Regions from separate parts of the Cupriavidus sp. C3SS-1 genome, predicted to be linked through region 1. Evidence: predicted binding sites of a transcription regulator. Region 1 holds the regulator's gene; the other holds the start of a gene.

What was found. Region 1 encodes FliA, which starts transcription of late flagellar genes. Its sites were predicted from a motif close to CTAAAGTTTNNNNNNNNNNNGCCGNTA; they were not measured.
Region 2: the regulator FliA is predicted to act here: its motif matches at 2,085-2,111, upstream of ACIGJC_RS04725 (DUF342 domain-containing protein).

Annotation. Positions count from the first base shown of each region.
Region 1 is NZ_CP172700.1:2,379,938-2,384,491, forward strand. Features, by position in the region: gene ACIGJC_RS26950 (flagella synthesis protein FlgN) at 1-121, shown strand, start outside; gene ACIGJC_RS26955 (NAD(P)/FAD-dependent oxidoreductase) at 134-1,363, opposite strand; gene ACIGJC_RS26960 (flagellar protein FlhE) at 1,633-2,082, opposite strand; gene ACIGJC_RS26965 (RNA polymerase sigma factor FliA) at 2,082-2,798, opposite strand; gene ACIGJC_RS26970 (MinD/ParA family ATP-binding protein) at 2,897-3,688, opposite strand; gene flhF (flagellar biosynthesis GTPase FlhF) at 3,700-4,554, opposite strand, start outside.
Region 2 is NZ_CP172699.1:1,014,187-1,018,740, reverse strand. Features, by position in the region: gene ACIGJC_RS04730 (SRPBCC family protein) at 1-110, opposite strand, end outside; gene ACIGJC_RS04725 (DUF342 domain-containing protein) at 349-1,971, opposite strand; gene ACIGJC_RS04720 (class I SAM-dependent methyltransferase) at 2,226-3,071, shown strand; gene ACIGJC_RS04715 (DUF1415 domain-containing protein) at 3,068-3,667, opposite strand; gene ACIGJC_RS04710 (TIGR03862 family flavoprotein) at 3,762-4,554, shown strand, end outside.

The DNA of each region.
Region 1 (4,554 bases):
GGACCACACGCGCGAAGCCATCAACGTGCTGCGCCAGCACAGCGGCGGCGATTCCGGACTGTACGGCAAGAACGGCAAGGCCGCCGCCGGCGTCGGCGGCGTTAGCCTGGCCAGCGGCTGAAGGCGGCGGCGTTCAGTCGTCGCAATACTGCCCGAGCACGCTGAGCCCCCGCTGAGGGTTTCTGACGAACGGATTCGAACGGTCCCATGCATAACCGGCCAGCACGGCGGAGATCATGCGGCGGATATCGGGCGTTGCATCTGGATGAAAGACGAGTTTCTGGAAACTTCCCGCATACCACGCATCGACGAACGTACGGAAGCAATCGACACCTGACTTCAGGATGCGCGCATAGTCGGCCTCCCAGTCCACCGTCTCGCCCGCGAATTCGCGCACGATGCATCCGGCCGCGAGGCTTGCCGACTTGAACGCGATCGTCACGCCTGACGAGAAGACGGGATCCAGGAATTCGCCCGCGTTGCCGAGCAACGCGTACCCATTGCCCCACAGCGATTTCACGTTTGCCGCATAGCCCGCGATATGGCGTGCTGGGGTATCCCAGACGGCATTGGCCAGCAGGCCCGCCAGGGCCGGATCCTCGTTCACCAGTGCCTGCAGCCGCTCCGTGTCACTGCCCGCATAGCCGTCAAGGAAAGCCTTCTCGGCGACCACGCCCAGTGAACAGCGGCCGTTCGAAAACGGAATGGTCCAGTACCAGACATCCACATGCCGCGGATGAATCCCGACGCGAATCTTGTTGCGGTCGAAGGTGCCCGGCATCACGCGGTCTTCGACATGCGTGAAGATGGCGCTGCGCACCGGAAAGCCGGATGGCGTTTCGAGCTGCAGCAGCCGCGGCAGGATGCGCCCGAAGCCGGAGGCATCGAGCAGGAAGCGGCTGGTGACGCGGTAGCTGTTGCAATTGGGATCGCGCACGGTCACGACCGGCTGCGCCCCCGATACGTCCACGTCAGTCACCTGGTGCCGGAAGCGGACTTCCGCGCCCTGCTTCTCCGCTTCGCGGATCAGCACATGATCGAAATCGGCCCGCTGTACCTGGTAGGTGGTTCCCCAGCCGGACGAGAATTTGTCGCGGAAATCGAAATCGACATAACGGTCGCCACGCGCAAACGCCGCGCCGTTCTTGTACTGGAACCCGGCTTCGACCACGGCCTGCAGCATGCCGGCCGCCTCGATGTATTCCATGCTCTGCGGCAACAGGCTCTCGCCAATGGAAAAACGCGGGAAGGTCTCCTTCTCGAGCACCATCACGCCAATACCCCGGCGACGCAGCAGCCCGGCTGCCACGGAGCCCGCGGGCCCGGCGCCGATGATCAGCACGTCTGCAACTTGATCTTCCATTTGATCCTCCAACGCATTCAGCCCGCACGCAGCGCATGGCCAACTGAAGCTAGTGACGAGGCGGCCCCCTCCCCACAGGAAATCGCGACCTGCGGGATCCGACGGCATCGCTACGGAATGGGCAACAAGGGGCCGCGAACACTGTCGCGAGACAGTATGACCACATGCTACCGAATGAAGGGAAACGTGGAAACAGAACAGTGCCGGTGGTGCCAGGCGGCGATATCGATGTGGGTTTGGTCGTCACACCGGCGCTGGCACGCTGTCGGTCAACGGAACCCCACGATCACCTGATTGCTCTTGCCCTGCAGCAGAGGCGCCACCGCACCCTGCCCGGGCAGCCTGAAGGCAAACACAAAGCCCTGGGTCGCGTCGTCGCCATCGAAGGCGTCGGTCTTGCCTTCAGACTGCGGCAGCATCACGCAACGCTGGGCATTGCAGAGGTAAGCCTGCAGATCCACCGGCGGTGTCGCGACAAAGCTGTAGTGCCAGCGCACCGAGGTGATGATGCCTTCGGATTGCGGCAGGTTGCCGCTTGGCAGGATCGGAGGAGAAACGGTGCGCTGGCCGCGGCCATACAGCGCCGGTCCATTGACCGATGCGCTCCAGGCATGCCGGGTGCCGGCCTCGGGCGCGGCCCACGCTGCGGTGGCGATCGCCGCCAGCACGGCCGCCATGGCATGCTGGACACCCCGTCCGATGCCAGACCGGCCGCGCATCAGAGCATGCCGCGCAATTGATTGCGCAGGCGCGTGATGGCCTGCCCGCGGATCTGGCAGACGCGCGATTCGGTCACCTCGAGCACCGCGCCGATCTCGCGCAGGTTGAGTTCCTGGTCATAGCACAGCGACAGCACGAGCTTCTCGCGCTCGGGCAGCCGGTCGATGGCGCGGATCAGCGCTTCGCGCATGCCGTTCTCCATCAGCTGCGTGAGCGGATTGCCGTCTTCGCTGACGCCAAGATGGCGGTCGAGAAAGTCTTCTTCGCCCGAGCGCTCGAAGTCTTCGTAGTGAAGGAGCTGGCAGCCATAGACCTCGTTGAGCAAGACCTGGTAGTCGTCCAGCGGCATTTCCAGTTCCTGCGCGACTTCCGAGTCGAGCGGTGCGCGGCCGAGCTTCTGTTCCAGGCCGCGCTGCGTGCGCTCGATGCGCCGCGTGAACTGGCGCAGGCTGCGCGACTGCCAGTCGTTGGCCCGCACCTCGTCAAGCATGGCGCCGCGGATACGCTGGCTGGCGTAGGTCTCGAATCGCGCGCCATGCGTATCCTCATAGCGCTTGGCCGCGTCGAGCAGGCCGATCATGCCGGCCTGGATCAGGTCATCGATCTGCACGCTGGCCGGCAGCTTGGCCGCCAGTTGCAGCGCGATGCGGCGCACCAGCTGCGCGTGGGTCTTGACCACGTCGGCCTGTTCGAGCTTTCCCTGGATCGTGTACATGGTGGAATTCTCGTGAATGCTTGCTTGCAAAGCCTGCCCGCATGGCGGGCCGGCGGGGTCAGGGGCGGGGTCGTCTTCCGTTGCGAACGGTCATGCGTTCAGGCCGCCACGGCGGATGGCGCGGCCGTGACCCGCTCTGCGCGCAACGGCCATGCGCCAATGCCACTGGCGGCCCGGCGCAATGCAATCGTGGCTGGCGCAGCCGGGTAGGCTTCCACCACGCAGCGCCCGAGCTGCACGCTGCGCGTCACCAGCGGATCGGCAGGCAGCCAGCCAGCGCTGCTGATCTCGACGCCAAGGTACTGCCGCGCGGTGCGCGCGAGGTTTCCGGCAATGGCTTGCACCGCGGCGTCGGTGGCCGCCATGTTGACCACCAGGTGGAAATGCCGGCAGGCGTGCAGATGGTGCAGGCGCTTGATGCAGGCATAGGCCGCGGTGATCGAGGCCAGCTCCGGACGCATCACCACCAGCACGTTGTGCGCGGCGCCCGCCAGCGCGGAGAGCGCACCATCCGCGTCCGTCATGGCATCGATCAGCACGCTGCGAAAGCCGGACAGCGAATCCGGCCATTGCGCGACGTTCGACTGTGGCGTACCAGCCGGCAATACTGCGGCAGCGCCAGCCGGACGCGCACCGAGCGCAGCCTCCAGCGTCAGGCGGCCTGCCCGGACGTCGGCAAACGAGCCGGCGGGCTCCGCGCCGGTCAGTCTTACGGCATGGCCGGCCCGGTCCTCATCGACGAGCAGCACGCGTTCGCCTTGCATCGACAAGGCATGCACCAGGCCACAGGCAATGGTGGTCGCCCCCGCCCCCTGTTCGCTGGCCACCACGGCGATGCGGCGCGTGACGCGCGGCGCCAGCATGCGTCGCAGGCTCTCGGCCTGGTCCATCGCCAGCGTGCTCACGACGTGACTCCGGGAGCCATGAGTTCGGGCAGTCCGGACAACGAACCGGCCGGCGCCGCCACAGCGGGCCGCGCGGCACCGATGGCAGCAGCGGTGTCGTCGCTTTCGAGGAGATCAACGGTGTCGGGCGTGCCATCCGACTGGCGGCCCGGATAGCTTTCCAGCACGTCCAGCAAGGCCAGCAGGCGGCCCATGCCTTCATTCAGCACCGGACCGGCCACCGCGGCGCTGCCCGGCTGGCGCGGCCCGCTGCGGCCCGCCAGGCGGGCCAGGAAGGCCGGCGCCGTAGCCGTCGGCGAATGTTCCAGGCGCAGCGCGGTCACGCCCAGCTGGAGCGCCGCCAGGCCGCCGCCCGCGGCGCTGGCGCCTTCGCCGTCTTGCGCGAAATGGTCCAGCGCATGGCGCAGCGTGCGGAACTGGACTTCGGCGTTGTCCGCCCACAGCGACCAGCGCGCGGCATGCGCGGCGTGGCCCGACAGTTGCGGATCGCACAGCAGATAGCGTGTATCGAGCAGCTCGCCCGAGACGTAGTCGACCGTCCTGGCGATCACGAGCTGGGCGTCGATGCCGCCTTCCGGCGCGCCGCGGCCGCGAACGGGGCCCTCGGGCACGCGTACCTCGGTCGTTGCCAGCCACTGTACGGCTTCTCGGCCGCGCACATTGACTTCGCCCACGGCGTGGAACGTCAGCGTTTCGGCCAGAGCGTCCAGCTTCCACGCGGTGCCACCGCAGATCACGCGCGCTGTCTTGCGCGTGGCGGCCACCCAGCGTTCGCCGGCCTGCTGCCAGCGCGTCAGCGTGGCAGCCGCCGGCAGCGCATCGACGAGATGGACGACAGGCCGGGCCGCACC
Region 2 (4,554 bases), on a different replicon from region 1:
CACCACCATTCCTTCAGGTGGTTCGGGTCGGTCCAGGCTTTCCAGACGAGATCGCGCGGCGCCTTCAGCACGCGGGAAATCGCCAGGTCGAGGTCCTGCTTACTGCTCATCTGGTTCTCCTTGGCATGCACGGGCGGCGTGCAGTAACAGAAAGGCCAGCGCGCGCGCTGGCCTTCGGGAATTCAGTGCCACGTGAGTCGGTTCCGTGTAACGCTTCTACGGATTGCTGATCCGCTTCTGCATTCACTGCCCAACACTAGCCATCGCCTATCCTGCGGCACCCCAGGACACCTCTGCAGCTTAGTACAAATTCCGCCGGACGCCAGCCGCAGGCCGCGGCCATGCCGCTCAGGTCACCGCAATGCGGTCATCGATCAGGCGGATCTGTGCGCCAGGCTTGTCTTCCATCACCTTGAGCACGCGGTTGCCCACCTGCAGCGTCACGCCGCCATGAATGCGGCGGGCGGCGTCGATCACCGCCCCCGCCGCGGGTTGCATCTGCTCGCCCAGCCTGGCGATCTTCTCCTCGAGCTCGAACAGGTCGCGCGACGATTTGAACAGCGTGGCCCGCGCCTTTTCGCGCACGTCGTCCACCGCGCGTTCCGGGTTCTTGGCAAAGAAGGCCACGAGTTGCTTGACCTTGTTCTGCTCCTCGAGCAGACGCCGGCGCCCAGCCTCGAGCGCCGCGCGCTGGGCATCCGCGTACGGGTTCACGCCGACCTGCACGATTGTGGCGGTGCCCGCGGGCGCGCCGAACACCGCCGCACGCACCGCCAGCAGCGCACGGCTGCGGCCGCCGCTGATGCTGCCTGTGCCGCTGGTCCCGCCCACGACGATGCGCTCGCCCGCAGCCACATCGCTCTGGCGGATGCCGCTTTCGACGTTGACCTCCGTACCTGCCTCGACCACCGCGTTTTCGATGAAACGCGCCTGCACCGCACCCTGGCAGCGCACGCTGGCGCGGCTGATGGTGCCGCCCGGGTCCGCATGTCCGTGTCCGGTCTCGGCCTTGCCGATGATGCCGCCCTTGACCACGATGCTGCCGCCCGCCTCGATCGTCGCGGCTTCGATGACACCGTCCACGACCACGTCGCCGGTAACCTTCACCGACATGCCGGTGCGGATGTCGCCCGACACCCGCAGCGTGCCATCGAACGCCACATTGCCCGAGTGCAGGTCGACGGATTCCACCTGCACCACCGGGCTGACCGCGATGCCGTGCATGCCCACCACCGGCGAGCCAGCGAGGACGGCGATCAGCAGGTCGGGATCGTTGGGATCGGCCGCGGCACCGGTCAGTCCTTCGGCAAACGGCGTGTCTTCGACGGGGTCGGCGGCCAGCGCCTTGCCAAAAACATCAACGCCGTCGCTGCCGGGCTCGGCCGGAACGCGGCGCATCAGCGGCGTACCGGGGCTGACCAGCATCAGGTTGCCGAGTTCGCGCAGGTCCATGGGGGCGTCGTCGTCGGCCTGCGCGGGCTTGCGGGGTTGCAGCAAGTTAACGAAGCGCGCCGGCTGGCCTTGCCGCGGGGCGATGCCCGCCGCGATCTCGCGCAGTTCGCAGGCACCCTCCGCAAGGGTGGCTTCCAGGACCAGCGACTGGACTTGGGCCGTCACGCCCCGTTCGGCGACGGCACGCCGGATTTCCACCCCGGTCACGGCGCGGCCGCCTTCGGGACGCATCAGCGTCAGGCGCACGGACAGGCGATCGTCGCTGATGTCGAGTTCGAACGCACCGTCGATCAGCGCGCCGACCGTGGCATCGATCTCGCGATCGGCTTGCTGGCACTGGCCGAGGAATTTCGCAATGGCGCGCGGGTCCAGCCGCGCCTGCTCCCAGCCATGGCTGGCCAGGCATTCCCGGAACGCGGTGTGGTCCGGAGGCAACCGGCCCGTCTCGGGTACGTAGCGTGCGCGCACCTGCTCGCCCGGCTCACTGAGCTCCAGGCGCAAACCCGACTCGTGACTCATGAGTCCCCCAAATTCGCTTTGTACGGCGGCGCCCACGCGCTGCACCTGATCCAGGCACAGTCAGTCCGGGCCGGTGCGCTCGAGCGCACGTCCGCTTGTTGTCAATCGAATACCTACGGCATCTGGAGACAAAACTTGAGGCAGGGCAAATCGGGGCTTCCATTGACGTCCCGGATGGTATGGCAGACGGGCGCTGCGTTTTCGGTAAACTGTTGGCTTCCGAGGCGTCCGCCGCCTCCCGAATCCCCGCAGTCATGGCAAATACCCACGAAATCCGTCCCGGCCAGTCGATCGAGCTGCTCAAGGAGCTCCATATCCTGACGCGCGACGGCAAGATGAACCAGGACAGCCGGCGCAAGCTCAAGCAGGTCTACCACCTGTTCCAGTTCATCGAACCGCTGCTGCAGGAGGTCAAGTCCGAGCGCGATGCCGTCACGCTGGTCGACCACGGCGCCGGCAAGTCGTACCTGGGCTTTATCCTGTACGACCTGTTCTTCAAGAGCCTGCACGACCAGTCGCACATTTTCGGCATCGAAACGCGTGAAGAACTGGTGCAGAACTCGCAGGCACTGGCCACGCGCCTTGGATTTCCAGGCATGTCGTTCCTGAACCTGTCGGTGGCCGACTCCATCACCTCGCCGGCGCTGCCGGAGACGGTCGACGTGGTCACGGCGCTGCACGCCTGCAACACGGCCACCGACGACGCCATTCGCTTCGCGCTGGCCAAGCGTGCCCGGCACATCGTGCTGGTGCCGTGCTGCCAGGCCGAGGTCGCGAGCGTGCTGCGCAAGAACAAGGGACGCCTGCTGGCCGGCAACCCGCTGACCGAGATCTGGCGCCATCCGCTGCACACGCGTGAATTCGGAAGCCAGGTGACCAATGTGCTGCGCTGCCTGCAGCTGGAGGCGCACGGCTACCAGGTCAGCGTGACCGAACTGGTCGGCTGGGAACACTCAATGAAGAACGAGCTGATCATCGCCCAGTTCAAGGACTTGCCGCGCCGCCGTCCCGCCGAGCGGCTGGACAACGTGCTCGCCACGCTGGGGCTTGAAGAAATGCGCGAGCGGTTCTTCGCCGCGCCCGAGCCAGCGACGAACTAAGCGTCCGCCTGGCGCGGCGCCGAGCCATCGTCGCCGGCGTCGTCACCGTCCATCCAGCGCTGCCAACCTTCATGGCCCAGGCGGCGCATGGTCTCCATGTTGCGCTCGTAGATATCGGCCGCGTCGGGAAACGCCGCGGCGGCGCGGGCAATGCTGTCCTCGCGCAGCAGATGCAGGATCGGATACGGCGCGCGGTTGGTGTAGTTCTCGATATCGTCCGGCTCCGTCCCTTCGAACTGGTACTGCGGGTGGAAGCTCGCGATCTGCAGCATGCCTTCCAGGCGCAGGCTTTTGAGCAGGCGCTCGGCGAAGAACAGCAGGTCGTTGAAGTCGAGAAAGTCGGGCACCGCACGGAGCATGATCAGCAGCGTGGTGTCGACCTGTGCGGGGTCGGTCTCCGCCAGGAGCGTCAGCTCGCGCTCCAGCACGTCGAGCACGTCGGGGGCTTCGGTAGCTTCGCAGACCACGTAGCGGACCTGCTCCTTCACATACACGCTCTTGGCAAACGGGCAGAGATTGAGCCCGATGACCGCGCGCGCCAGCCAGTGGCGCGTGGCGGCAATGACGGCATCTTGATCGGTGACGGAAGACGGCATGGCGGCAAGACCGGGACAAAGCACCATTTTAGCGCTGCCGCAGGCTCTATAATCCGCGGCGTAGCACGCCCCTGCCATTCATTCCCGCCTTGCCATGCCGCCCACCGATACGCTTGCCGCCACGCCCACCATCCTGCCGGTTGAAGCCGCGGTGATTGGCGGCGGTCCCGCGGGGCTGATGGCGGCCGAGGTACTGGCTGCACGTGGCGTCCAGGTACACGTATTTGATGCCATGGCATCGGTGGGACGCAAATTCCTGATGGCTGGCAAGAGCGGCATGAACCTCACGCATGCCGAACCGGAACCGGCATTCCTGTCGCGCTACGGCGAACGCACCGCGCAAATCACGCCGATGCTGGCGGACTTTGGCGCGCAAGCCTTGCGCGACTGGGTACACGAACTGGGTATCGAGACCTTCGTCGGCAGCTCCGGCCGCGTCTTTCCCACCGACATGAAGGCTGCCCCGCTGCTGCGCGCGTGGCTGCACCGGCTGCGTGAAGCCGGCGTGCAGTTCCATATGCGACACCGCTGGCTCGGCTGGACTGACGATGCGGCGCGCGCGCTGCGCTTTGCCACGCCGCAAGGCGAGCAGCAAGTGCGCGCCGATGCCGTACTCCTGGCGCTGGGCGGCGCCAGCTGGGCACGGCTTGGCTCCGATGGCGCGTGGGTGCAGTTGCTCGCCCGCCATGGCGTGGATATCGCCGCGCTGCGGCCGGCGAACTGCGGTTTCGATGCCAACTGGAGCACGATGTTTGCCGAGCGCCATGCCGGCCATCCGGTCAAGCCGGTTGCGCTGGCGGTGACCGATACGCAGGGCAACGCGCACTATCGCCAGGGCGAGTTCGTGATCAGCGCGGGCGGCATCGAAGGCAGCCTGGTGTACGCGC